Regions from separate parts of the Ornithinibacillus sp. 4-3 genome, predicted to be linked through region 2. Evidence: a T-box and tRNA genes for the amino acid it is inferred to sense, from the RefSeq annotation. Region 2 holds a T-box; the other holds one or more tRNA genes.

Region 1 (15,186 bases), 1.7 Mb from region 2:
TAAGGATGTATGAGAAGGTAGGGCATACATTGTTTGGGTTCATTAAATTAATACTACCGCGGCAATTTATTTTAAAGATTCGAAGTATATAGCGCCCACGTGGCACTTTTTATAATGCGTCCTATTATGTAGGGCGTATTTTTTATGGTTATAAGATCCAGAGTTTCAAGAAATTTGAATCATAACATTTTCTTGGTTAAAATGCTTTAATAACAGGAAACTTTAGTAAAAGTAGCTGGATAATTTGTATGAATAGTTTATAATAGTAAGGTATTTCTTTTTTCGAGATATCGGAATATTTTAATTGATTATTTAAAGGTAGTTTGTACTTTAAATAGCTGACTCTTCTTTATAAAAACTTGGCTTGTTTTTATATAAATTTGAAGAAATAAGTAATTAAAAACGGGGGGTTAGATTTTTATGAAAATGAAAGTAGTTTATGCGATGGTTTTAGCATTTATGTTGTCTATGCTAGTCGCATGTAATTCAGAATCGGACGATGATAATTCTGCTGATGAATCAAATGGTGGAGCGGATAATCAAGAGGTAGTTGCTGGTGGAGAAATGAGAGTAGCTGTACATGCTCAACCGCCTACTATTGACACGCATATTACAACTGCAACGATGGCACCATTTATTATGAGAAATGTATTTGAAACGCTTTTTACTCAAAACGAAACATTTCAGCCTACTCCAATGTTAGTTGATTCTTTTGACTTAAGTGATGATGGTAAAACATATACATTTCACCTAAGAGAAGGAGTTCAATTTCATAACGGAAACGAAATGACTGCAGACGATGTTGTTGCTTCAATGAATCGTTGGATTGAAGTAACGAATGTAGGGTTAGATGGAGCTGTATTCGAAAAAGTTGATGATTATACAGTAGAAATGATTTTAGAAGAACCAAAAATTGATACACTAGATATTCTTGCTGACCCTAGCTTACTAGCGGCTATTATGCCAAAGGATATTGTTGAAAATGCAGATAGCACAGGTGTGACTGAATTTATTGGAACAGGTCCATTTAAATTTACTGAATGGGTACAAGACCAACATATTCAATTGTCTGCATTTGGAGATTATCAACCAGTTGATGCACCAACTGATGGTCTAAGTGGAGCGAAGGAAGCTTTACTAGATGATATCTATTTCGTGTTTGTACCAGATGCTTCTACGCGAATTGCTGGGATACAGAGTGGTGAATATGATGTGATTACAAATGCGCCATATGATAATTATGATCAATTAATGGCTGCGGATAATGTAGAAGTTATAACATTTGAATATGGAACTCAATGGGCAGTTTACAATAAGGCACAAGGTGTATTTGCTGACCCTAAAATGAGACAAGCTGTAAATGCAGCTTTTGATTTAGAAAGTGTAATGCATGCTGCTTTTGCAAATACTGATTTTTATGAGCTAGACCCAGGATATATGAATAATAGCTCAGAGAATTGGTATAGTGATGCTGGTTTAGATGCTTATAATCAAAATGATCCAGAAAAAGCAAAACAATTACTTGAAGAAGCTGGATATGATGGGGAATTAGTTCGAATTCTTACCTCTCGTGATTATGATAGACAGTATAATGCAGCTGTAGTAATGAAGGAACAGTTAGATGCTATTGGTATGAATGTGGAGCTTGAAGTTTTTGATTGGCCAACATTGACTGAACGTAGAGAAGATCCAGAAAACTGGGAGATTTTAACAGCATCTGGTCCTTTCTTTGCAACGCCAACAAAACATGTTTTATTAAATCCTAATTGGGCTGGTTGGACAAGTGATCCATATATTACAGAGTCACTTCAAGAGTTAAATGTTGCAGCTTCTCAAGAGGAAGCTAAAGAAATTTGGAATGAAATTGAAGGATTCTTATGGGATGAATATTTACCTGCTACTATTTTAGGTAAGTTTGATGAGATTGTTGCTACAACAGATAAAGTACAAGGATTTTCAGAGTTTCTAGGTGGTGTATTCTGGAATACATCTGTTAGTGAATAAATAGCATTAAAAAATATTCCGTGTAATGATTAGGAAAGAAAAATACTTTTGAGAGTCAGCTATCGATTATTAATCGATAGCTGACTTTTTATTGCAGGGACGGATGTTTTATTAGCAGGTATTTCTACTGAGGCAGTTAGAATTCTTGATGATTCAATGGTTGTTAGTCCATTGTCAAACTGGTATTTCAATATAGTATCTGTTTTTGTTTTAACCGTTGTTGGTGGTCTGATTACCTCAAAATTTATTGAACCTCGTTTAGGGAAATACGAAGGCGATAAGGTGGAAGAGGATGATGTTGAGGACCATCCGAAAGCTGGAAAAGCATTGCGTAATGCAGTACTTGCAGGTGGAGGATATATGTTACTAATTTTTGTAGTACTTATGCTTCCGAATAGTCCGTTAAGAAGTGAAACAGGTGGAATTGCAGACTCCCCATTTATTGATGGGATTGTTCCACTTATCTTAATATTATTCATTCTTGTGGGACTTGCTTATGGAATTACTGTAGAGAAGATCAAGTCTGGTAAAGACGTGAGTAAGTACATGGGAGAAGCAATTAAAGATATGTCAGGCTATATCGTTTTAGTATTTGCCATTGCACAATTTATTGCATATTTTAACTGGTCAAATATTGGGACATGGTTAGCTGTTAACGGTGCAGAATTTTTAACAAGTATTAACTTTACAGGATTACCATTGATTCTTGGTTATATTTTATTTACAGCATGTTTAAATTTCTTGATTACATCAGGATCAGCGAAATGGGCTATTGAAGCGCCGGTATTTATCCCAATGTTTATGCAGCTAGGATATCATCCAGGATTTATCCAGGTAGCATACAGAATTGCAGATTCATCGACAAACATTGTTACACCTTTATATCCATTAATGATTATTATTTTAACATTAATGCAAAAATATGATAAAAAAGCTAATATTGGTACGTACATGGCATTGATGATTCCATATTCTCTTGGATTTTTATTAACTTGGATTGTGCTAATTCTAATTTTCTATTTCACAGGTTTACCATTTGGACCTGGTGTATACACACATTTATAAATAAAAGAAAAAAGGTCTCGAGGTACTGTCTTCCAAAAAATAGAGGAATAAATCTAGTTTTTGGGAGGGTACCTAACGAGACCTTTTTATATTTTTAACCGATAATATGAAAACCAGAGTCGACATGTAGTACTTCTCCAGTAATACCTCTTGAAAGGTCACTGATGAAGAATAATGTAGCATCTCCTACTTGGTCTTGATCTACATTTCTACGTAGTGGAGCTTTTTCTTCAATTACTGCATTAATTTCATTAAAGCCAGATACACCTTTTGCGGATAGTGTACGAATTGGTCCTGCAGAAATAGCATTTACGCGGATTCCATCTTTTCCTACATCTTCAGCTAAGTATCTTACACTTGCTTCAAGGGAAGCTTTAGCTACTCCCATCACGTTGTAATTTTTCACAACGCGTTCAGCTCCTATGTAAGACTGTGTTACGATGCTTCCGCCTTCAGTCATTAGTTTTCTAGCTTCTCTTGTAACTGCAACGAGTGAATATGAACTAATATTCTGAGCTAATAAAAAGCCATCACGTGATGTATCAGCAAATGTGCCTTTTAAATCATCACGGCTTGCAAAAGCTACAGAATGAACTACACCATGAATAATTCCTACTTTCTCTTTAATTTCAGAGAAAGCTTCAACTATACTTTCATCACTAGCTACATCACATGAAACTACGAGCTTAGGTGTGATGCTATTATCTTCTAATAATTTTATTAATTTTTGTTGCGAACGTTCTTGTCTATTTGTGAAAATTAAGTTAGCACCTGCTTGATGCAGAGACTTCGTAATCCCCCAGGCAATGCTTCGCTCATTAGCAACACCCATAACAACTATATTCTTTCCTTGTAATAAACCTGACACTTGAGCACCTCCAAGATAAATATGTATAACATTATATCTTATTTGAAAGAATTTCGCGATGCTCTACTTTATTACTCTTAGCCTAATGTATGGATGATATGTATTTCGTTCATAATAAGTAATGAGGAGGTGATGGGTTTGGCACAGGATGTTCTTTGTGCAGTTTCAAGTTGCTTCTTCTGGGAAAATGGGAATAAATGTGGTGCAGATTCTATTTATGTAGTTAGTCAGCTTGGGAATGAAGCTTCTCATAGCTCAGAAACAGATTGTAAGACATTTGTTCCTAAATCATAAGTTAAAACAGGCGTCTCTAGCTTAAAAAAGTGTGGAGACGCCGCTTTATGAGTATATGTAAAAAAACGTAAAAAAATTACTAGAAAATAGAAATATTCTCTTTACAAAACAGTTGAAGCTATATATAATAAATTTTGTTGGCTTTTTATACATGGCCCGTTGGTCAAGCGGTTAAGACACCGCCCTTTCACGGCGGTAACACGGGTTCGAATCCCGTACGGGTCATAACCATTATACTTATTTTTTAATAAGTATATGTGCCGGTCTAGCTCAATTGGTAGAGCAACTGACTTGTAATCAGTAGGTTGGGGGTTCAAGTCCTCTGGCCGGCACCATTTTTTTTATTTTAAATTGAATAAAATGAAAAATGTGGTTAATAATACGGAGGGGTAGCGAAGTGGCTAAACGCGGCGGACTGTAAATCCGCTCCCATCGGGTTCGGCAGTTCGAATCTGCCCCCCTCCATACTTTATATTATATTTTTTTCACAGTTGGGCTATAGCCAAGCGGTAAGGCAACGGGTTTTGGTCCCGTCACTCCAAGGTTCGAATCCTTGTAGCCCAGCCATTTTTATGTCTATTTTTAAGTGAAGTATATATTTTTTGCATAAACAATCTAATGTAAGGTCTGTTTAGATGAACGCTGGATATCATGAAAGTAAGATTAACAAAAATGAGCCATTAGCTCAGTTGGTAGAGCATCTGGCTTTTAACCAGAGAGTCGAAGGTTCGAGTCCTTCATGGCTCACTACATTTTTTAACAAAGAAGCACGACAAAAAGGATACTCTAGTATCACCGTTGTTCAAAGGTTATGATTGTAATCTATGTTAATGGTGTATAGCTAAGTCAAACCTTAGCCTTTATTGGCTGGGCTTGTCAAGTTTTCTTTAGATATGAATATGGAAAAAATGGTAAGCAAGGTGACTCTAGTAGGAGATAGCCTTGTTTATTTGCATTTTAGGTCATTCTTTTACATAATAGAAGCAGTAATTTTATTTCATTTTCTTTGAATTTAAAATGAAGAATTATGTTTACTGTTTCTAAAGGGAGATACAAATTTATAGTCATACTAAAGGCGAATCCTTGATATTAACTAGTATGGCACTTTGCAGAGAATGAATTCGTGTAAAAATAACTAGCTCTCTAGTGGATTATATGGAACTACGTATACATCATCCATTCTGAGACACGACAAATAAATGCTTAATTATAAGAATAACTTTAATTGATCTATCTGAAAATATAAAGGATGCGATACCATGACAACTTCTAGAATTCCTGGTTTTTATAAAATGTCTATTGATGAACGTAGAGAGCTTATTGCTCAATTGCATTCTTTTTCTGAAGAGGATGTTAAGGAGTTAGCTTCTAGAGAGACATTAGCTGTTGAGACAGCAGATAAGATGATTGAGAATGTCATTGGAACTTATCCGCTTCCACTTGGACTAGGACTTAACTTCCTCATTAATGATAAAGAATATGCAATTCCTATGGCTGTAGAGGAACCATCTATTGTTGCATCGGCAAGTTATATTGCAAAAATTGTCCGTGACGCTGGAGGTTTTCAGACAGAGGCGACAGACAGAGTGATGATTGGGCAAATTCAAGTAGTAGGTTGTTCAGATTTTCATGCAGCGAAAGAGGCGTTAATGCGTGAAAAAGAATTTATTATAAAAGAAGCAAATAAAGCTTACCCAAGTATTGTTGCTAGGGGTGGCGGTGCGAATGATATTGACATTCGAATTTTAAATGAGGATGCAGAATCTACTTACAATAAAATGTTAGTTCTGCATATTTATATCAATACATGTGATGCAATGGGTGCAAACATCATTAATACGATGGTGGAATCTGTTGCGCCAGAAATAGAACGTATTGCAGAGGGAAAAGTATATTTACGAATTTTATCGAATTTAACTGATCGTTGCCTCGCACGTGCAAAATGTGTGATTCCAACACATTTACTTGGTTCTGAAGGGTTCACAGGTGAAGAAGTAAGAGATGGAGTTATTCATGCATATGAATTTGCTGCTGCAGATCCATATCGTGCAGTGACACATAATAAAGGAATTATGAATGGTATTGATCCTGTAGTTATTGCAACCGGAAATGACTGGCGTGCAGTCGAAGCTGCGGCACATGCTTATGCAGCTAGAAGTGGGCAGTACAGTTCGATGACAAAATGGTATGCAGATGAAGCAGGGAATCTTGTTGGTGAACTGGAATTACCAATGTCTATAGGAATTGTTGGAGGCTCCATACGAGTTCATCCAATGGCAAAATTAGCACATAAAATTCTTGGTATTGAATCAGCAGGGCAACTAGCACAAATTATTGTAGCAGTTGGATTAGCGCAAAATTTAGGTGCATTAAAGGCTTTGGTAACAGATGGTATCCAAAAGGGGCATATGGCGCTCCATTCTCGCTCTGTAGCGATTGCAGCAGGAGCGACAGGGGAATTAGTGGATATCATTGCTAATGAACTTGTTAAGCTGAAGGATATCCGTGTCGGAAAGGCTGAACAATTATTGGGAGAATACAAAAATGAGCATTGAAAAAATTAGAACTGAAAAAGTAGCTGTCGGTGTAGCTCATAGTAAGCTAATTTTAGTTGGTGAACATGCAGTAGTACATGGTCAACCAGCAATTGCAGTTCCATTCCCGTTAGTGGGAGTAGAATCAGAAGTGGAATATGTTTTAGGTGCTGTGAAAATTGATAGTACATTTTATCACGGACCTATTGATTCAGCTCCAGCTTCTTTGGATGGAATTGTTGCATGTATTAAAGAAACACTGCGTGTACTAGACTTACCATGTCAGGATTTATTAATTCGCATCCGTTCATCTATCCCGCCAGGAAAAGGGTTAGGTTCTAGTGCATCTGTAGCGATAGCAGTTGTAAAATCTCTATTTTCTTATGTGGAACGGGAATATACAATGGATCAATTGCTTCATCTAGCAAATGTATCGGAAAAGCATGCCCATGGTTCCCCAAGTGGAATAGATTCATTAACAATTACATCTGATTGTCCTGTTTGGTTTGAGAAAGAGTCTCCTGTTGGATATATTAAACCGAAAAGTGATTTTCATTTTATAGTGGCAGACACAGGGAGAATGGCAGATACCCGTTCTGCAATTGACTCAGTGACAAGACTACTAAAGAAAGCACCTCAGAAAATTCAAGAAAAATTTGAGCGTTTAGGGGAAATTACACATCAAGTACGTGATGCGTTAGAGAAAGCAAGTAAACAATTATTAGGTCAGTTATTAAATGAAGCGCAGAAAGAGCTAGAAGCATTAGGAATAAGTGATGCTGGACTGAATCGTTTGATTTATTATGCGCTCCAAGAAGGTGCATTAGGAGCTAAACTCACTGGTAGTGGTAATGGGGGCTGTATTATTGCGTTAGCAGAGAATGAGCTACATTCCCATCAACTAATGGAGAAATTGAAAAAGCTTGGTGCTCATGCAGTTTGGTCATTCGTATTACGTAAAAAAGAGGAAAATGAAGAAGTAATGAAATAGGTAAAAAGGGGATAGCATGATGAAGGCAACAGCAAAGGCACATACGAATATTGCCTTAATCAAGTATTGGGGTAAAAGAAATGAAAAGCTTATCCTACCAACAAATAGCAGCTTATCTTTAACCTTAGATGGCTTTTATACAGAAACAACAGTTAATTTTAATGAAGAATTAACAGAGGATACTTTCTCATTAAATGGTACAACAATTACTGGTAATCAATATGATCGTGTTTCAAAATTTTTACAGCTAATTCGTGATCATGCAGGGATACCGAATGTATATGCAGATGTTCATTCGATTAATCATGTGCCGACAGCTGCGGGCTTTGCATCCTCTGCATCTGGTTTTGCAGCATTAGCAGGAGCGGCTACTAAAGCATTAAATCTAGATATTAGTGATGAGGAACTTTCGAAAATTACTCGTCAAGGCTCAGGTTCAGCTTGTCGCTCGATTTATGGTGGCTTTGCGGAATGGCAAATGGGTGAGAAGGAAGACGGTTCTGATTCCTTTGCTGTTCCTATCGTGCCACCTGATCATTGGGATGTGCGAATGGCAGCGGTTGTTTTATCCGATACAATGAAAGACATTTCTAGTCGTGTTGGCATGAAGCGTACGGTTGATACTTCTGTGTTTTACGAAGGCTGGTTATCGGCTGTTCCACATGATTTAGCAGAAATAAAACAAGGAATTATCGTTAAAGATTTTGAAAAAGTTGGAGCAATTGCTGAATCGAACTGCTTGAAAATGCATGCCACAACATTAGGAGCAGACCCGCCATTTACTTATTGGTTAGATAAGACAATGAGAGTAATGCAAAAAGTTCGTGAAATCCGCGCAATGGGTATTCCAGCATATTTTACAATTGATGCTGGACCAAATGTCAAAGTACTTTATTTACCAGAATATGAATCGAAAATAGAACAGATTCTACGTGAGATTCCTGGTGTATCCAATGTGACTTTGAGTAAACCTGGGCAAGGAATATCCTATTTGTAGGAGTTGAGGAATTTGAAACCACAAGGGCGATTCTGTATAAAGGTTCCTGGGAAATTAATGCTGGCTGGTGAGTTTGCTGTATTGGAACCTCATCAGCCTTTAGTTGTAACAGCAGTAAATCGTTTTATTTATGTAACTTGCGAGACTAGCGAAGAAGGCTCTTTAACTTTAGAAAGTTTTCAGTTAGACCAATTAAACTGGAGTTATGCGAATAAGCGTGTGACGGTGTTATCAGATGATAAGCGAATTCGTTTTGTACAAGAAGCAATGACAATAACATTGAATTATTTGCATGAGCAAAATATTAAAACCACTCCATTTTCTTTAGCGGTTCGTAGTGAGTTAGATGATCGTCCAGGAGTTAAATATGGTCTCGGCTCAAGTGCGGCTGTTGTTACAGGTGTAGTTACGGCTATTCTAACAAAATTCTTACCAGGGGAACCGGCGAAGGATGTTATTTTTAAATTAGCAGCAATTACCCATTTTAGCATACAGGGAAATGGCTCTTGCGCTGATATAGCGGCTTCAACATATGGTGGATTGGTGAATTATTATGCCTTTGACGGAAATTGGTTATATCATGAAATTATACAGCTTGATTCAGTGCAGTCACTTGTGAATAAGGAGTGGCCATGCTTACGGATAGAAACAATTGAAGTGCCAAAAACATTATTATTATGTGTTGGCTGGACAGGTTCGCCAGCTTCTACCTCTCATCTTGTAAAAAATGTAAAGAAGCTACAAACAGAAAATGAAACACAATATCAGAATTTCCTAAAGGAAAGTAAAATAGCTGTGGGGCTGTTTGCAAAAGGATTGAAAACAGAGGATATGTCTCTTGTGTTTCAAGGGATTAGGAAAAATCGTGCAGCTTTAGTTACATTAGGAAAGCATGCAAACACGGCGATTGAGACTCCATTATTAGAAGAACTCGGAGATCGTGCAGAACAATTAGATGGAGCAGGGAAATCTTCTGGGGCTGGTGGCGGAGACTGCGGGATTGCCTTTGTTTCGACGGAGAATGAAGCTGATAGATTGAAAGAGTTATGGCAAGAAGCAGGAATCTTCCCATTAGAAATGAATATTTATCCACTAGGGGCACATGTAATTTAACATATATTCACCGATTTGAGCGTTAAGACACTTGATAGGTCGTAGTTATTGCTACACTATCAAGTGTTTTTTATTATCTAAATAATCAAGTGAAATATTATTTACAGCAATATTTCATGGGTTTAACCTCTTTCTAATTCACACGCTCGAAGTTAGGCAAGTTACAATGTGGTAAATGTTTAACACTCTCCATCAAGAAAAGAGAGTCATAATTTTTATCTTTCTTCTATAAAAGGAGTATAGAGGTATAATATGGAAAGAAGATAGGTAAAGATACAATAAGGAGCTGGAACATGATGAAAAAGATTGTTCATAGAATTACGAATAATGTTTCCACGATGAAAGGTGCATGGTTGACTGTTATTGCTTGGGTCGTTATTGCTATTTTATTAACATTATTTTCACCCAACCCTAAGGATTATAAAGTATCTAGTCTCAGTACGTTACTCCCGGCAGATAAAGCTTCTGTGATTGCGGAGAAAAAAATAGAAGAGTATTTTGTAGATGTAGATGGTATACCAGCTATTCTTGTGTGGGAATCTGAGAATGGCGAAATAACAGCAGAAGAACTTGTACCGATTGTCACAGCAATTGAGGAAGCGAAAATTAAAGAAATCAAGGAAATAGTGCCACTAGCAAAATTACCGCCTGAAGCACTCGGCAATTTTCTATCTGAAGATAAGAAAGCTGGTTTTGTGCCGTTCACGCTAACGGCAGATTTAGATACAAAGGAAATTAAAGTAGTTTTAGAACATATTTACAATATTGCTGAAAAAGAATCCGATATTCCAATGTACATTACGGGTCCGGCCGGTATTGCTGTAGACACATCGAATTTATTTAGCCGAGCAGATTTTGTGCTTTTATTTTCTACAGTAGGAATTATTCTTGTTCTATTAATTTTCACCTATCGATCTCCATTATTAGCATTAATTCCATTGCTTGCAGCTGGATTTGTTTACCAGGTGGTTAATCAAACACTTGGTTTTATAGGCGTAGCTGGTATTGAATTAGCAAGTCAATCTTTATCGATTATGATGATTTTATTATTTGCGGTTATTATTGATTATTCTTTGTTTATTTTCTCTCGCTTTCAGGAAGAATTGAAGAAGCATGAGAATAAATACGAGGCGATGCGTCTAGCAATGCGTGAAATTGGTGTTCCTATTTTCTATTCAGGAACGACAATTTTATTAGCGATGCTCATTTTATTTTTCGCTCAATTTGGCGATTACCGGAATTTTGGTCCTATTTTCAGTGTGGCAGTATTAATTGTTATGATAGCTGCCATCACCTTAGTTCCTGCTTTATTTACGATTTTCGGACGTACTTCCTTCTGGCCAAAAATTCCTCGTGTTGGTGATGAGCATATGAAGGCAAGTTCATTTTGGAGTAAGGTTGGCTCTTTGGTTGTTAGGAAGCCAGTAGGTTCTGTTATTATTGTGCTTGGGTTTTTATTGTTATCAGCATTTAATTTATTAAATATAAATAATGAATTTGATACGATGAAGTCTTTTCCAGAAGATATGCCTTCCCGTTTAGGTTATGAAGTTCTTGAGGAACGCTTTGATAAAGGAGACTTAGCTCCAACATCTGTGCTATGGGAGTCTGATAAGGCTATTTCCGAAGAAGACCGTCAGATCATCATGCAACAACTTCAAGAACAAGATTTAGTAAGTACAGTAAGTATTAATAATATATCGGAAGATGAGCAAGCTATATTGTATCGTTTAACCTTTGCAGAGGGTCCATATGATGTAGTCACAATAGATGCACTGCAATCCATCAGAGAAAAATCTAATGACATCATTAGTGATGCAGAATTAAAAGGTGAACTTCATTTTGCAGGAGAAACAGCTTATACATTGGATCAACGTTCTGTAAGTAATCGAGATTTAATCCTTATTGTAGTTTTAGAAACAATATTAATTTTTAGTATGCTTATCTTTTTAACAAGGTCATTCCGAATTACTTTGTTTATGATGGGGACAATTTTATTCTCCTTTGGAGCTGCTTTAGGTTTAGGAATATTTTTGGTAAATATACTATTTGATATTGATACGATTAGCAATAGGGTACCTGTGTATGCCTTTGTCTTCCTTGTGGCTTTAGGGATTGATTATAATATATTTCTTGTATCACGTTATTTAGAGGAAAGAAGGCTTCATTCTGTTAAAGAAGCAGTACAGATTGCTGTTGCTCATACTGGAGGAGTAATTTCATCTGCTGGAATTGTTCTTGCCGCTACCTTTGCTGTATTGATGACACAGCCAGTCGAAGTACTTTTTGTATTTGGATTTATTGTTGCTTTAGGAATATTAATGGATACTTTCTTGATTCGAGGGATATTAATGCCAGGGTTATTGGTTCTTTTTGAAAAGGAGAACGAAAAGCGCAGAGCGTCCGGTTAAAAACGTAGAGATTGGAGTGGCGCAACCGAGATAAAGGAAACACGGTGAGGTAACGAACCGATGTTGACTTATTGTAGGGCGTGACGCGAAATCTCTACGTTTTTGGCGCTCGAAGCTAGACAGCGCTAGCTCTGAATGAGAATAAATTTTTGCAAACTTTTATACTTTCTTATCCCATAGAAAATAAATCTGTTTTCTTGTCATTTCCCAGGAAATGATTGTATATATATGCAATGTTTTGTCGAGTTGAGTCAGCGACCCTTTATTAGGTAAAATAAGAGATATAGAGGGGAGGCTTTTATGATGAAAAAAATTTCAATTATTGGAGTGCCGATGGATTTAGGCCAAAGTCGCCGTGGAGTAGATATGGGTCCTAGTGCGATTCGCTATGCGGGATTGGTTGAAAGGTTAGAAAATTTAAATTATCAAATTGCCGATTTAGGAGATATTGCAATTTCTCGACCTGATTCTAAGGAAGAACAAAACAAGAAATTACGTAATTTAAATCAAGTAGCAGAAGCAAGTGAATTATTAGCGAAGATGGTGGATCAGGAAAAAGAGAAAGGCCATTTTCCACTTGTGTTAGGTGGAGACCATAGTATCGCGATAGGTACACTTGCTGGTGTTGCAAAGCATTATGATAATTTAGGTGTTATTTGGTATGATGCGCATGGTGATTTAAATACAGATACAACATCACCAACTGGAAATATTCATGGGATGCCTTTAGCAGCAAATTTAGGTCTTGGTGATAAACATCTGACTAATGTATTAGGATATGCTCCAAAAATTAAGCCGGAAAACGTTGTTATTATTGGTGCACGTGCTCTAGACGAACCAGAAAAAGAGTTGATTGAAGAGATCGGAGTTCGTGTATATACGATGCATGAAATTGATCGTATGGGAATGCCAAAAGTGATGGAGGAAGCTATCGAATTTTTGAAGGGACGTGTGGACGGTGTTCATCTAAGTCTTGATTTAGATGGATTAGATCCTTCAGAAGCTCCAGGTGTTGGGACTCCTGTGTTAGGTGGAATGACTTATCGTGAAAGCCATTTGGCGATGGAAATGCTTGCAGAAGCAAACTTCCTCGTTTCAGCGGAGTTTGTAGAGGTTAACCCTATTTTAGATAATCGCAATAAAACTGCTACATTAGCTGTAGCATTAGTAGGCTCTTTATTTGGTGAAAAATTAAAATAAATAATTAATATTTTATGCCAGCTGCTGGGTAAGGAGCTGGTTTATTACTTTTCCAAGAAAAACATAAGTCCCTAATCTTATTACCTTTTGATAAGTAAAAAATAAGGGACATTTGCTTTATTTGGAAAGCTATTTATAAATCTTTTGTTTTAAGAATTGATGTTACATTGTTTTGATTTATCTTCATTTTTTATAATATGCTGATACTCATTAATCAAACCATCAAGTCGTTTACTTGTTTGGAGGACAATTTCCGAGGACATTCCGTGTAAATCACTCAAAATCAACATTTCTTCCCGAACTTGTTCAATTTTTTTCAGTATGGATTTACGCATTGGTACCCCTCCTTTGAGAATATACTATGGAATTACCCAGCTAATTGCAACTATAAACAATAGTTTTTTATATTATTTATGATTCAGAAATATTTTAAACATAAAAATCAAAATAAGAAACTACATTTTTAAATTAATATATTTCAACTGTAGTATTTCAGACGAAGTTGAGAATAGAATATGTTATAATATAGGATGATATAATTTAAAACGGACAGGGGAAGTAAGGATGTGTGAACATGCTTGATGGGGATTTAAATATTTTAAATATTATTCGAATAGTTGTCGATGTTACTCTCGTCTGGTATGTTTTATATAAATTGATCATGTTGATCAGGGGAACGAAAGCAATTCAATTATTAAAAGGAATTGTTATTGTTCTAGGGGTAAGGATGGCTAGTGTCATTCTTGATTTACAAACCCTCCAATATATTACAAACCAAGCGATCCTATGGGGATTCCTAGCAATCATCATTTTGTTCCAACCTGAATTACGACGTGCGCTAGAACAACTAGGTCGGGGAAGTATTTTTTCTAGAAGTCATAAATCCGTAGAAGAAATGTTAGAAAACACGATAGATGCTATTGTGGCTTCATGTAATTATATGGCCAAGCGTCGTATCGGTGCGATTATTACGATTGAACGTGAAACAGGAATAGATGATTATGCAGAGACAGGAATACCAATTAATGGTCAACTGACTCAGCAATTATTAACAAATATTTTTACACCAAACACACCTTTGCATGATGGAGCGGTAATTGTGAAAAACGATCAGATAGTTGCTGCGGCTTGCTATCTTCCATTATCAGAAAGCCCATTTATTTCTAAAGAATTAGGAACTAGACACCGGGCAGCAGTTGGGATTAGTGAAGTAACAGATGCATTAACAATAACTGTTTCTGAAGAGACAGGAAATATTTCTTGTACAAAAAATGGTGAGCTACGTAGAGAGTTAAATTTAGAACAGCTACGTGAATATTTAGTAACGAATTTATCAATAAGTGCGAAGACCCCTGAGAAAAAAATGTGGAATTGGAGGGGTAAAAATGATGGATAAATGGTTTAATAGTAAATGGTTTGTGCGTGCTGTATCTTTAGCTTTTGCAATACTTATCTATGTATTTGTAAATATTGAAGTAACAACATCACAATCACAATCTGAATCCCGAATTCCATCTGCTTCTGAGGAAACACAAACTCTAAATGATATCCCGCTTGATATTCGTATTGATAGTGAAAAATATGTAGTTAGTGGTGTGCCAGAGTATGTTACAGTTTCTTTAGAAGGACCAACCGCAATACTTACTTCTACAGTAATGCAGCGGAACTTTGATGTCTTTGTAGATTTAACTGACTTAGGTGAAGGAACA
Region 2 (15,186 bases):
TTAAGGAAGGTAGATTGACTAACAAAGGCTGTTTAGGTGCTTCTTTTTCACCTTTTTTCTGGATAATAAAGATATTTTTTACATTTTTACCTGCTTTAAATGCGCTATCAGGTAAACGAATAACTCCAATAATGTTTGCATATTTTTGGATAAAACTATGCAACTGATCCGATTGTTCACTGCTAAATAAAAACTCTGGAATCAAAAATATTAGATACCCATCGTCTTTTGTATAATGTATACTCTGTTCAATTAATAAATGATGTGCATATGAATGACCTTCTGTAGCTTTTAATTCAAATTCATTGGCTCTTAAATCATCTGGATAATAACCTACTGGTAAATCTGCAATAACTAAATCAACTGGATCGATAAATAATGGACGCAAGCTATCCTGTTGGAATAACTCAATATTTATTCGTTGTGCATTAGCGCTTGTTAAAGCAATTTGAATTAGCGTAGGATCAACTTCACTTCCATATGCTTCTGTTTGTTTATTTAACTGAGAAATAACTGTTGTTAATAAATTCCCCGTTCCACAGACAGGATCAAGTATACGTAATTCCTCTTTATCCTGTGTTAGTTTCTCTGCAAAATAACCTACTAATAATGCCACAGCTTCTGGTGTCATTAGATGATTTGGTTGTGTTGAATCCTTCATTCCTTTTAAAATTGTGAGCTGTATAGCTTTTCTTATATCCACTGGTGAATATGCTTCGATTTTAATCGCTTCTACTTCTGATAATTTGCTTGCCAAATCCTTGTCTAGATTATCAAATAATGTATCATCCATTAATAATTCTATCGCTGCTGGCAAACTATCTAAATAAGTTTCGTTTAAATGTTCTTGCATCATTTCTGTTGCTTTATCTAACCAATTAAATATAAGTTCTACATTTATTTGTTCCATATAATCCTCCATCATTCTTACTATACTTCCTCTTATTGTATCAAACCTCTTACTAGATGTATCCTAACGAGATTTAAGTAATAATAAATATGTTTATATTCTACAAAGCAAATAAAAAAGCAATGGGATACACTTAATCATCCTCCATTGCTTTTTCTATATTTTTTCTACTTATAAGTAATTATTTTTTTACGTGATTTAATACAGCATCATAATCGGGATGATCTGTTACTTCACTTACATATTCCACATAAGTGACTTTATTATCTGCATCTACAACAAAAACTGCTCTAGCTAGTAAGCGTAATTCTTCCATTAATACTCCATATTTTTGTCCAAAGTCTGCATCACGATGATCAGATAATGTATCTACATTATCAATCCCTTCAGCAGCACAATAACGTGCTTGGGCAAATGGTAAGTCCATACTAATTGTTAAAATTTGAATATCATCTAATTTTGCTGCTTCTTCATTAAATCTGCGTGTTTGTGCAGCACATACACCTGTGTCTATAGAAGGTACAACACTAATAATTTTTACTTTTCCATCATATTTATCTAAGGTAACTTCTTGTAAATCATTAGATAACACCTTAAAATTTGGTGCATCATTACCTACCTGAATCTCCGGACCAATCAATGTTACCGGCTTTTGTGCAAAAGTTACTTGAACCATTTACATTTCCTCCTCTGATTAAAAGTGTATTTATTACCATTATGAAGAGAATAGAAAAGGTTGTCCACTAATATCAATTATACAGACCGAAAAGCGTAGAGCACCCTTATAGACTAAAAACGCGACGTCACGAACCGATGTTGGCTTTCTACCCACAGGGCACGACGGAAACGACGAGCTAGTATCGAAGTTGGTGTTCGTGACGTGACCGAACTTAGTCGATGAAAGTACGACTATGACTCTGTCTGTGCCTGACGGCTTGCCAATCGTCAAATCTTCTTTATTGTAGGGTGACGTGAAATCTCTTAGTTTTTGGCGCTCGGAGCTAGACAGCGCTAGCTCCGAATAAGAACCAACCTTGGGGAAATTTTATACTTTACTATACAACAAAATGAAAGGAGCCATTTCCATATTTGGAAATAGCTCCTATTTGTTTTTATTTCGAATTATTGTTGATTTTGCCCACCTAGTTGTTGTTGAGCCATAGACACTAAACGCTTAGTGATCTCACCACCAACAGATCCGTTGGCACGAGATGTTGAATCAGGACCTAAATTAACACCAAATTCCTGAGCGATTTCATATTTCATTTGGTCAATCGCTTGTTGAGCTCCAGGTACAACTAACTGATTTGAATTGTTATTTGCCATGTGACTTTCACCTCCTCGGTAAACATATATTGTGTAGCCAAGGAAGAAATCATTCACAAAAATAGTTGGTAGTTTTATAAAAGATTGTCAAATTTTGGGCTTACTTCTTCTTCATCTGTAATCGTTACTGTTTCAATGCCTTTAATTGTTTCTTGTAATAATTCATGATAATCAAAAGCTTGTTCATAACCGATAACTCGTTCGCGCTTTGGTCTTGTTTTTGGCGATCTTGGAACAAAAATCGTACAGCAGTCCTCATAAGGACGAATTGAAATATCATACGTATTTATTTCACGAGATATTTTTATAATTTCATGTTTATCCATTGAAATTAGCGGTCTTAATACTGGAAAATTCGTTACTTCATTGATTGCATTCATACTTTCCATTGTTTGACTAGCCACTTGTCCAAGACTTTCACCTGTAGTCATTGAAAGTAATTCATTATCTTTACATACTTGCTCACTAATTCGAAGCATCATTCGACGCATCACGGTCATCGCATATCCATCTGGTATTTTTTTAAAAATTTCTTGTTGTAGCTTTGTAAATGGCACCATATGAATTTTAATTCGTTTTGTATACTTTGTTAATTCTTTTGCTAAATCAATTACTTTTTGTTTTGCACGTTCACTTGTATACGGTGGAGAATGGAAATGAATGGCATCAATAGCGACACCACGCTTAATTGCTAAAAATCCTGAGACAGGACTATCAATTCCTCCTGAAAGTAATAATAATGACTTTCCACTTGTTCCTACAGGTAATCCGCCAAGACCTTGAATTACACTTGAAGTGATAAATGTACCCGTATTTCTAATTTCTACTTTTACTTCAACATCTGGATGATGTACGTCCACTGTAATATCTTCAGTATTCTGTAGTAAATGTTTACCTAAGATTTGATTCATTTCCTGTGATCCATACGAAAATTTTTTATCTACTCTTCGAACAGATACTTTAAATGTCTTAATATTTTCTGCATGATTCAATGCGAATAAAGCTGCTTTTTTTATTTCTTCTACATTATTTTCTGCTTTTATAGCCAAACTTAAACTGGAAATACCAAAAATATTTCTGCAAATTTGGATAATTGGCTGTGGATCTTCTCCATGTAATAAAATAAAAAGACGACCTTGGGTTCTTTTTATTTGGATGTTAGGAAATTTTTTTAATTTATGTCGAATATTTCTCTGTAATTGATTGATGAATTGTTTAATATTATTCCCTTTTAACGCCAATTCACCATACCTAATTAAAATATGATCATATTGCATGTTATCTTCTCCATCTATTCATTATTAAATCGTCTTTCATTGTAAAGAATAATCCATGTTTTGTCGACTAGAAAAAAATAAAAATATTTTTAGTTAGTAGTTCCCAAACAGGATTATAGAAAATCCTCGCTTCGGAAATATACTTGGCTTTTTTGTACTTTGTTCGGTTCTATAACTTAAAGTTTCATTTGTTCCAGTCTTAAAACTGTGTCTCACTATATCTAAAAAGGAAATAGTGGGTAAGGTCAATGACCTTACCCACTATTCTTAGTATGTTTAATAAAATAATATTAATCAATAGATTGCTTTTTTAAAGTCTGACGAATGTCTTGAAGTGACTCATGCATTTTAAACATAATAATTAAAAGTTCGCAATAAATTCTTACAAGGATAGGACCAACAACAATTGTAGCAAGTCCAGATATAACCTGGAAACCATTTCCGAAAGTAGAATTTAATCCCATAATAATCATACTAAGTCCAGCAAGAACTGAAACCCCAACTCCAATCCAGAAAACAACTTTAATAATAAGTGGAGTAATCATGGAATCAAAATTTAAAAATTTATCCATTCAACCTGCTCCCTTTCTAAAATATATTTATATGAATGTGATCATATAGCATTGTTATCATACTAGAGGGTTCTTTCTTGCATTAAACTGATTGTTTTTCCATTACTTTCTTCAAATACATAATTGTTTCTTTAAACACTTCGATAAATGTCATCGCTTCTTCTTTTGTATTATCATAGGACAGACTAATACGCAGTGCAGAAGCAGCGCGATCTTCTCCAAATCCACACGCCAATACTACGCGGCTAGGTTCATCTTGCTTGGAAGAACATGCAGATTTTGTGGAAATATAAATATTTTTTTCTGCTAATTTATGAATAATGACTTCCGGCTTCCATCCAGGTGCAGAAATGCTTAAAATTTGTGGTGCCCCGTGAGTTGGAGAATTTAGATAAATTCCATCCATCTCTTCTAACTCTTCTCTTAAATATGTTTGGATAGACTTTAAATGCTTTCTTCCCTCAATTTCTTTATCCTTTATCAATCGCAGCGCCTTAGCAAATGCAACAGCACCTGCTAAATTTTCTGTTCCTGAGCGAATTTTTCTTTCTTGCTCTCCTCCATGAAATAAAGGATGGATTCTCATCTTATTATTAACATAAAAAACTCCAGTACCATTTAAACCATGAATTTTATGTCCAGAGAAGGTACATAAATCTATCCCGCTATTTTTTATGTGTAAAGGAACTTTTCCAAGTCCTTGAACACCATCAACATGAAAATAGAGCTTAGGGTGCTTTTTCGCTATTTTACCAATTTGTTCTATTGGTTGTATGGAGCCTATTTCATGATTCACATGCATTATACTAATCAGTATGGTGTCTTCACGAATCTCTTTTTCTAGAGTATCAACAGAGATAATTCCATCTTCATTAACAGGAAGATAAGTAATATCAAACCCTTTATTTTCAAGAGCTTTACATGTCTCATATACAGAAGGGTGTTCTATCATTGTGGTGATAATGTGCTTTCCACGTGACTGATATTGCTCAGCAATTCCTTTAATCGCTAGGCTATTTCCCTCTGTCCCACCTGATGTAAAAATAATTTCATTTGCTTCTACTTGTAAAATTTGAGCAATTTGCGTGCGAGCTGCAGTTAATAACTTTTCTGATTCTCCTCCTAATGGATGAATGGAGGAAGGATTGGCAAAAAATTTCTCTGATACTTCTAAAAAGCTACTGAGTACAGATGGATTTGGTTTTGTTGTAGCACTGTTATCAAAATAAATCATGTAATGAAAACTCCTTATTTCCGCAAGCTTTTATTTCGCTTCTATACTTCTCAATGCTCCTGGTTCTATTTCCTCTAATGCAGTTGCCGCATTTTCTAATGCTAATTCATATTCATATGCTCTAAATAATCGCTCAGATTCTTTCAATCTTTCCGCAAGCTCTGGAACTTGGCTTCTATAACGATTTGCATACTGAATCACTCGTTCTGTTAAATATGCTTGTTCAATCATTTTGTCTGTTTGTTCCATCGTATTTTCAATTGCATCATTTGCTTCCTCTAATGCATGACGAACTACAGTAATATCTAAAGGTTTATTATCCAATGCTTTTAATACTTTTGTGTTTTTATCCACAGCAGTCTCTAATAATGTCCAAATAAATGTTGGGATCCCTGGAACATTACTTTTAACTAATTTTCGATGAATATCATTTACTTGTCTTTTCATTTTTTCTAAATCTTCTTTTGCTTTTAATTCATCTTGACGTAATTTAAGGATAAACTCTTTAAATGCAGTCTGTTTCTCCTCTAATGTTGTTAACTTTTCAAAGCCGGCCTCTAAATTGCCACGAATTTCCGAATACGAAATTGATTCTCCCTCAAGTTCTTGCTCTATTTCTTCATGAGACTTCTTCAATTGATTAATTTCTTTTTCCATAGTCATAAGTTTTTCCATATCACTGTCTTCAAAGTAATATGTTGATTTTAACATTTCAACTTCTCTTTTTGTTTCTTCAAAGCTAGCCAAATTCTCTTCTACTTGCTTCTCATGACTAGGTAATTTTGTTTCAATATAGTTACGAGCTAATGCTTCTTTTTCTAAATCTTCATAAATCTCTTTGATTCTTTCTTCCATTTCTTCTATAATCACTTTAACTTCTGCATTATCGCCACTTTTCAGGGTGTTCATACAATCCTCTAAACGCTGCTCATATCCTTTTACTTCCTTTTCAAGTCCCAGTTGCTCTACTCGGTATCCCTCTTCTTTCATTTTTTGAATACCTTGTGCTAATTCCTTAATTTGAGCTGGTAAAGTATCCTTAACTGTCTTATAAATTTTTGGAAACTCATCAAGCTTAGTTAAAAACTCATCTAATTCTGGCTTAATCTTCTCTACTGATTGTTGTGCTTCCATATAGTTACCAGACTCTACTTGTTCATTGTATGCTGTGATTTCAGATTCTATTTCTTTGATAGTTGCTTCAAATGCTGGTAATGCATGTCCGTATTGGTAACCATTTTGAATGAGCCTTTTTTGGATATCTTTTACTTCTGGCAACAATTGCTCCATTTCTTCTCTGTTTTTTTCTTCTGTTTCAAGCAATTGATGTAATTCTGCTAATATTTCTTCAATCTCTATTTCTACATTATGTAAAGTTTGATCAATCTCTGATAATATTTTTTTAGCACTTGAGAAGCGATAACGATCTGCTGCATCTTCTGCATCAAATAAATACTCTTCAACCTCTGGCAGCACTTTTGTAACGATTCGATCCCAGCGATCTTTCCAAGTATTAAACTTTTGTTGCGTTTCTCCCATTAAATTTAAATTCTTTACTCGGGAAAGCTGTGCAGCTGTATCGCGATTCATGATGTCCATTTTCCACATTTCTTTCTTATCCACATCATCGTATATTTTTTTACGCAAAATGAGTCCGACAATTATAATAGTTATGATTAATAATGCAGTTCCAATGATATATGGCATTGTGTTGCCCCCTAATCTATATTCCCGAGATGAATTTTCATTTTCAACATATCTTTTTTAATACCCTTTATAATACCATGTAAATGCCATTTTTGGCTAATAAAATCCAATAATATTAAAAATTCGATATTTTCTTACAAATAATTCGCCTTTTTAGAACGAAAAGCGCAGAGCGCCCTTACAGGCTAAGAACGCGACTTCCTGTCGCAACGCCTGCACTAGCACGTCCTATGCGTCGAAAAACGTAGAGATTGGAGGGGCACAACCGAGATAAAGGAAACATGCCCCTTTAGGGGTATCCAACGTTAGGCTTTAGCTTGGTTTTAGTTGGGCTTCCTTATAAAACAAAACCGATGTTGACTTATTGTAGGGCGGCTCGCGTTAGCTCTTAGTTTTTGGCGCTCGGAGCTAGACAACGCTAGCTTTGAATAAGCATTACTTTACGCAATTTTTATACTTTCTTAATTTTATAAAATGGTCCTAAGAAAACTGCTTTCAATCATCTAATACTTTCATTGGAAATATCCATGCTATAATATAGTAGAAATCAACTATTTATAATTAGGAAAGGCAGAGATCATATGTTTCAAGTTGAAAATTATTCTGGTGACAAATCAAAAGATTATCAGTTATTAATAAAACAGTTAGATGCATTAATAACAGGAGAAACCGATGAAATAGTTATTTTAGCTAATTCATCTGCATTATTAAATCAATTTTTAGACAATGTTAATTGGGTTGGCTTCTATCTGTGGAAAAATGATCAATTAATACTTGGACCTTTTCAAGGATTACCAGCTTGTACAACCATTGCGATTGGTAAAGGAGTCTGTGGAACTGCAGCAGCAGAGAGAAAAACACAGCTTGTAGCCAATGTTGAAGCGTTTCCTGGCCATATTGCTTGTGATGCTGCAAGTAAATCAGAAATTGTTATTCCAATCATCATGGATGACAAAATATACGGTGTGTTAGATATTGATAGTCCTATTTATGATCGTTTTGATGAAATTGACCAGAAATACTTAGAAGAATTTATTGAGCACTTAAAAACATTTTTAAAATAAGAATTAAATTCCCTATCCTTATTAGGAATTCTTTCGAAAACATTTGACTTTCCTTATTTTAGAACATATAATGTACTTTGTGTAAAATAAAAGTAGCCTTAGTGAACCAACGCTTGCCCCCATTTTGTTCCTCTACATAATAAAGAGGTGTATCGTGTAACTCTTTGCTGCTGGAGCGATGGTACATGAAAACATAATGGACAACGTATAGGAGCACACTTAATTTATTTTATGCTAAAACATATATTAAGGAGGAGATGTCTGATGTCACGTTTCACAGGATCTCTTTGGAAAAAATCACGCCGTTACGGTATTTCATTAACTGGAACTGGTAAAGAATTAGAAAAACGCCCTTTCGCTCCAGGTCAGCACGGAGCAAGCAGAAAGAAAATTTCTGAGTATGGGTTACAACAACAGGAAAAGCAAAAATTACGTTTCATGTATGGCTTAAACGAGCGTCAATACAGCAACTTATTTAAGCAAGCTGGTAAAATGAAAGGTATTCATGGTGAAAACTTCATGGTTTTACTTGAGTGCCGCCTTGATAACCTTGTATACCGCTTAGGTTTAGCTCGTACAAGAAGACAAGCTCGTCAATTAGTAAATCATGGTCATATTCTTGTTGATGGTAAGCGTGTAGATATTCCATCTTACCGCGTAAAACCAAATCAAGTAATTGGCTTGAGAGAAAAATCTAAAAACTTAAGCATCGTTAAAGAAGCTGTAGAAGCAAACAGCTTTGTACCTGATTACTTATCTTTTGATGCTGAGAAATTAGAAGGTGTATTCACTCGCCTTCCTGAGCGTTCTGAACTTCCAGCAGAAATTAACGAATCATTAATCGTTGAATTCTATTCACGTCATTAATACGAAAACCGCTGTTCTCCTATGGAAAACAGCGGTTTTTTTATGTAGTTTTTCTGTATAAAAGTAAAAATAATACTTTTTTATTCTATTGTAAAATTAAAATTAAAGTTATACTGACAACACCAATAATAACAGATGAAATTAATCCAACAATAAATGGCCGTGCTCCAATCCGAGCAATATCTTTAAAATTCGCTTTCAATCCTACACTAGTCATTACCATAATAATTAAGAATTTAGCAACAAAGTTTGTAGAATCACTTACCATTGTTGGAAATGGGATAAATGTATTTAACAAGACCACACCAACAAAAACTAAGATAAAATAAGGAAAGATTTTACTAATCTTCACACGTTCTCCTGTGTCGACTTGATTCGTTTTTTTGAAGCGATAACTCACAAAAATAGCGAGCAATAATGCAAGTGGAATTAACATTAATGTTCTTAGCAACTTTACAATAACAGCTGTTCCACCAGCTTCATCACTATACATATATCCTGCGGCAACTACAGATGATGTATCATGAATTGCTGCTCCCGCCCATATTCCGAATACATGATCAGATAAATCAAATAGTTGTCCAATCATTGGATATAAAATCACCGCAATGATATTAAACGCAAAAATCGTATTTACTGCATAAACAAACTCTTCTTCCTTTGCCTTTAGAATTGGTGAAGTTGTTGCGATTGCTGTAGCCCCACAAATCGAAGTCCCAATTCCAATTAATAATGGAAGGTTTCCAGATAAGCCAAACATTCTTCCAACAAAGTAAGTTAATACTAATCCTAAAATCACACTAACCAGGACTACTACTACAGCACTACCACTTACATTGATTACAGTAGAAAAGCTTAATGAGAATCCCATTAAGACAATAGCTACTTTAAGCAGTTTTTTTATTGTGTAATCAAGACCTTTTTCATAAATCTTAGGAACCCCAATAAAATTCCGGATAAGAAAACCGATAATAATCCCAGTAACTGCTCCACCAATTACTGGATATACTTTTCCTATAATATGAGCAATGATTCCAATCATTAAAACAAATATAATTCCGGCTAACAGGCTTTCCGTTTCTTTCTTTGGCTTGATATTTTGTGAAGAAGTACTCATGAAGTCACCGCCTTTTTTTAGTTTTTATAATATCTCGAATGGCTTTCTTTACTATAAAATTCCCTATCTTGACCAATAAAAGCTAATATTTCGAAAATATAATGCAAAGCTAAGACTGAGACAAATTAAAATTTCTAAAAACATTACGGATGTTTTTTATATTTGCCTCAGTCTATAGCCACTTTTAATTGTATTGTATTAAGAAGTAGTTTTTACGTCCGCGACGAATAATAGTAAATTGATTTTCGATGCGATCTGCTTGCTCCAATACATAATTGAGATCTTGATTACGTTCACCATTAATATAAATTGCTCCGTTAGTAATGTCTTCACGAGCTTGACGACGTGAAGGTGAGATTTTAGCATCTACTAATAAATCAATTAAGCTCATATCCCCTTGCTCAGCTACGTATGTAGGAACATCTTTAAATCCTTGTTTAATTTCACTAGCTGTCAAAGTTTTTACATCTCCACTAAATAAAGATGCCGAAATTTTAATTGCTTGTGCTAATGCTTCTTCTCCGTGAACCCATTTCGTAATTTCTTCCGCTAAACGTTTTTGTGCTTTGCGCTCATTTGGGCGCTCTACAACTTCTATTTCTAATGAAGAAGTCTCCTCTTCTGATAAGAACGTAAAATATTTAATAAACTTGATTACATCACGATCATCTGTGTTAATCCAGAATTGGTAAAATTCATATGGTGTAGTTTTTTCTTTATCTAACCATACTGCCCCACCAGCCGTTTTACCAAACTTCGTGCCATCTGCTTTTGTAATTAATGGAACTGTTAAGCCAAAAACTTGAATCTCTTCTTCTTGATTCTCTCGGGAACGACGGATGTACTCCATTCCAGCCGTAATATTCCCCCACTGATCACTACCACCAATTTGCAATGTACAATTATCTTGAACATATAAATTATAGAAATCAAAAGATTGTAGCAACATATAGCTAAACTCTGTGTATGTGATTCCCTGCTCAATCCGCGAAGAAACAGAATCCTTTGCTAGCATATAATTAATTGTAAAATGCTTGCCAACATCTCTTAAGAATTCAATATATGTTTTCGACGATAACCAATCATGGTTATTTCTAGCTAATGGCGAATTTTCATGCTCATCAAATTGAAGCAGTGAACCTAATTGATTTTTAATACTCTCACTATACCCTTGTACAACCTCAGCTGTATTAAGTGATCTTTCAGAAGTACGCCCGCTTGGGTCACCAATCATTCCTGTACCTCCACCAATTAATGCAATAGGTCGATGTCCTGCTAATTGGAATCGTTTTAACATGGTAATTGGTAGTAAATGACCAATATGCAAACTATCTGCTGTAGGATCAAATCCACAATATAGAGTAACCACATTCTTACTTAAATGTGCTTGAAGCCCTTCTCTATCTGTCACTGAATGTACTAAACCACGACTTTCTAAATCCTGTAAAATATCCACTTTTTCTTCTCCTCTATAAAAAAATATAAAAAAACCCGTCCCTCAAAAAAGGGACGAGCTTATCCTCGCGTTACCACCCTTGTTGCATAATGATATGCCACTCTAGGTTTGATATCGGTGCAAACCACCGTCTAAAATAGAAATGCTCCAGATTGTAATTCGTATGTAAATATTTGCTAGTTTCCACCAACCACTAGCTCTCTATGTTAGGGATTTACAATACTACTTATTCTTTCATCGCTAAGTATTTTTAAATTTGTTATTTATAGTTCTATCATAAATATTAAAAGAATGCAATAAGAAATGTTTTAGGTAAGACATGTCAAATCTATTTTCGCAATAGCTTATGGTTAGGAAATGTATATTTTAGATATAATTTCAAACAAACAAATTTAAAGTCCTAATTATTCTATACTTTTTTTCCTTATCCATTTGTTCTTCCAGCATCTTTTTCAACATTCTGCTCGTTTCTGAGCTATCAATACCTCTTCTTACCGCTGTCTCTATTACTACATAGAGTATAAAAAGTCCAACGATGTATAAAAATATGGATAAACCAGCACCTACTCCCATTCTATCACCTCCAATTACACCAGGATTTTGTTATAAGATTATCATCTGATTCTAATAATGCAATAGGCTTATAATAATCGCATCACTAGTGGAAAGTACAAAGTAAATTATCATGTCCACAAACTGTATGAGCATAACGAATTTCTTGCAGAAAATATACACTTTTTCCAAACTGGAAAAATATATCAAATGATACATCTTTAAATTCACCTATGATATAATAAAAGATGGTTATTTAGGAGGTATTATAGTGAATTCTAAACATAATAAAAAGAAAAGTATACAAGACGTTAAACGTTACTTTAATAAGGATAAAATTTCCAAATCATTTAGAGTAACCTACGATGTTTTTTGGAATGTAATTTTATTCTTTATCGTTATTGGTGTCATTGGTGTATTTTTTGCTGGTGGGGTTGGTGCAGGCTATTTCGCATCACTTGTAAAGGATGAACCCATCAGAAGTTATGAAGATATGGAACAGCACATCTATGACTTTGAAGAAACCTCAAAGCTCTATTTCGCAGATAATGTTTACTTAGGTGATATCCGCACGGACTTACATCGTGAGATTATTGAACTTGAGGATGTTTCTGAAACATTAATCCATGCTGTTATCGCAACAGAAGATGAATATTTTCATGAACATAAAGGAATTGTACCAAAAGCAATTGTTCGTGCTGTCTTACAAGAAGTACTGAACTCTAATGTTCAAACAGGTGGTAGTACACTCACCCAACAATTAATAAAAAACCAAATTTTAACAAATGAAGTTTCATTTGAAAGAAAGGCAAAAGAAATTTTATTAGCGCTACGCTTAGAGCAGTTCTTTTCTAAAGATGAAATCTTAGAGTCTTATTTAAATATCATACCATATGGACGTGATTCTTCAGGACGTAATATTGCTGGGATACAAACAGCTGCTCAAGGTGTTTTTGGGCTAGATGTGCAAGATCTAAATTTAGCTCAATCGGCATATCTAGCTGGTTTACCACAAAGCCCTTCTGCTTACACACCGTTTACAAATGGCGGTGATTTAAAAGAAGAAGATGGATTGAAGCCAGGTATTAACCGAATGAAGACTGTGCTTAAGCGAATGCATGAGAATGAATATATTACAAAAGAAGAATATGAAGAAGCATTAGAATATCCAATTCAAGAAGACTTCATTGAGAAGAAGAAATCACCAGTTGAGGAATATCCATTCTTAACCTATGAATTACAAGATCGTGCAAAAGATATTCTAATGGAAATACTTGCTGAAAAAGATGGTTATACATTAGATGATCTAGAAAAAAATGCAGAGCTACATGAGGAATACAGAATTTTAGCAGATCGTGATTTAAGAAGAAACGGTTACAATATCCATTCAACAATTGATAAAAAAATCTATGATGCACAGCAGAAAGTTGCTAGAGAGTACCCACATTATGGTCCAGATAGAAAGCTTAAAGATGGAACTATGGACCAGATTCAACTAGGCTCTATGTTAATCGAAAACAAAACAGGTAAAATTCTTAGCTTTGTCGGTGGTCGAGAATTCACTCAAGACAATGAATGGAATTATGCAACAAATGCTAAGCGCTCCAATGGGAGTACAATGAAACCTCTACTAGATTATGCACCAGCAATGGAATTAGGCGTTATCCAACCAGGTTCTGTGCTTGCAGATATTCCTTTACCAGTTGATTTCCCAGGTACACAATATAAGGTGGGTAACTATGGTGGAGGTAATTATGGCTTAGTATCTGCACGTCAAGCCTTAGCAAGTTCATATAATATTCCAGCTGCAAAAGTATATTCTATGATTATCAATGAAGACCCTGTTAAAAATTATTTACAGAAAATGGGCTTTTCATCTATTCATAAGAGTGATAGATCTAATGACCATCTCAACCCTTCTATGTCACTTGGTGGGATGACAGATGGTGTTACAGTGGAAGAAAACACAAATGCTTACACTACCTTTTCTAACGGTGGTAAATTTATCGATGGATATATGATTGATAAAATAACAACACATGATGGTACTGTTATTTATGAACATGAACCTGAACCAGTAGACGTATTCTCTCCACAAACATCTTACTTAATGCTTGATATGATGCGTGATGTAATTAAGAGCGGAACTGCTAATTACTTACAATCACAGCTCAAGTATGGTGGTGTGGATTGGGCAGGTAAAACTGGTACAACAAACGATTATCATGATGCTTGGTTTATTGCAACAAATCCAAATGTAACGATGGGTACATGGATTGGTTACAACACACCTTATAATATTAAAGATAGTTGTTATGGCTGTTCTTTAAGTTATAGTCAACGAAATTTAAAAGTATGGGCAGAATTAATGAATGTTGCAACAGATATTAATCCTGAATTAATGGCACCAAAAGAACGCTTTAAACAACCAGAAGGAATTGTATCGCGTAGCTATTGTGCAATCTCTGGCTTAGCACCTTCTAAGCTTTGTCAACAGCTTGGACTTGTCCGTTCGGATATCTATAACTCTAAATTTGTTCCAACAAAAGTGGATGATAGTTTAGTAGGCGGAGCTTATGTTGTAGTTGATGGAAAAGCTGTTCCTGCGGGTCCAGATACACCAAAAGAATTTATTAAAAATGATGGATATGCTTTTAATCCTGATTTCTTGAAACGAAATGGCTATGACAGATTAAGCGATCTCAGTTTATTATTCCCTCGCACCAATAGAGATATATGGGAAAAAATTGGATTCAAGGGTGCAACAGCTGCTGGTTCCCTATCAGAGGGTGGCTCCTTATCTCCACCAGGTTCTGTAGCACATTCTGGTGAAACTCTCACTTGGAAAAAAGGATCTGGAAATGTTGTCGGATATCGAGTTTATCGTTCTACTGGTGATAATTTTAAACTTGTTGGTAGTACACAGGATACGAATTTTAAAGTCGGAAAATCCGATGCTTTATATGTAGTAAGATCTGTAGACTTCTCTGGTAAAGAATCCGATCCTTCTAAAGAAGTTCAAGTAGGTAAGTCTGCTGAAGAGCTTGAAAAAGAACAGAAGGAAAAAGAGGAGCAAGAGGCAAAAGAGAAGGAAGAACAAGAGA

The links. The T-box of region 2 lies ahead of tyrS (tyrosine--tRNA ligase). A T-box ahead of a tRNA ligase gene usually reads a tRNA of that ligase, here a tRNA-Tyr.
Region 1: it has a tRNA-Tyr gene. The T-box ahead of tyrS (tyrosine--tRNA ligase) is inferred to sense a tRNA for this amino acid. The anticodon was not compared.

The regions. Positions count from the first base shown of each region.
Region 1 covers NZ_CP162599.1:315,036-330,221, forward strand. Annotated here, with positions in the region: gene AB4Y30_RS01675 (ABC transporter substrate-binding protein) at 421-2,004, shown strand; gene AB4Y30_RS01680 (AbgT family transporter) at 2,095-3,069, shown strand; gene fabI (enoyl-ACP reductase FabI) at 3,164-3,937, opposite strand; gene AB4Y30_RS01690 (DUF1540 domain-containing protein) at 4,076-4,231, shown strand; tRNA gene AB4Y30_RS01695 (tRNA-Glu) at 4,385-4,456, shown strand; tRNA gene AB4Y30_RS01700 (tRNA-Thr) at 4,491-4,566, shown strand; tRNA gene AB4Y30_RS01705 (tRNA-Tyr) at 4,615-4,696, shown strand; tRNA gene AB4Y30_RS01710 (tRNA-Gln) at 4,724-4,798, shown strand; tRNA gene AB4Y30_RS01715 (tRNA-Lys) at 4,906-4,978, shown strand; gene AB4Y30_RS01720 (hydroxymethylglutaryl-CoA reductase, degradative) at 5,491-6,786, shown strand; gene mvk (mevalonate kinase) at 6,776-7,756, shown strand; gene mvaD (diphosphomevalonate decarboxylase) at 7,776-8,753, shown strand; gene AB4Y30_RS01735 (phosphomevalonate kinase) at 8,766-9,866, shown strand; gene AB4Y30_RS01740 (MMPL family transporter) at 10,163-12,277, shown strand; gene rocF (arginase) at 12,581-13,477, shown strand; gene AB4Y30_RS01750 (Spo0E family sporulation regulatory protein-aspartic acid phosphatase) at 13,627-13,812, opposite strand; gene cdaA (diadenylate cyclase CdaA) at 14,052-14,873, shown strand; gene AB4Y30_RS01760 (YbbR-like domain-containing protein) at 14,863-15,186, shown strand, end outside.
Region 2 covers NZ_CP162599.1:2,305,968-2,321,153, forward strand. Annotated here, with positions in the region: gene AB4Y30_RS11300 (class I SAM-dependent methyltransferase) at 1-910, opposite strand, end outside; gene tpx (thiol peroxidase) at 1,092-1,586, opposite strand; gene AB4Y30_RS11310 (small, acid-soluble spore protein, alpha/beta type) at 2,033-2,236, opposite strand; gene thiI (tRNA uracil 4-sulfurtransferase ThiI) at 2,311-3,513, opposite strand; gene AB4Y30_RS11320 (DUF4282 domain-containing protein) at 3,804-4,085, opposite strand; gene AB4Y30_RS11325 (cysteine desulfurase family protein) at 4,168-5,319, opposite strand; gene ezrA (septation ring formation regulator EzrA) at 5,350-7,026, opposite strand; gene AB4Y30_RS11335 (GAF domain-containing protein) at 7,608-8,090, shown strand; gene rpsD (30S ribosomal protein S4) at 8,355-8,957, shown strand; gene AB4Y30_RS11345 (YeiH family protein) at 9,043-10,074, opposite strand; gene tyrS (tyrosine--tRNA ligase) at 10,259-11,530, opposite strand; T-box leader at 11,577-11,777, opposite strand; gene AB4Y30_RS11355 (hypothetical protein) at 11,909-12,103, opposite strand; gene AB4Y30_RS11360 (transglycosylase domain-containing protein) at 12,354-15,186, shown strand, end outside.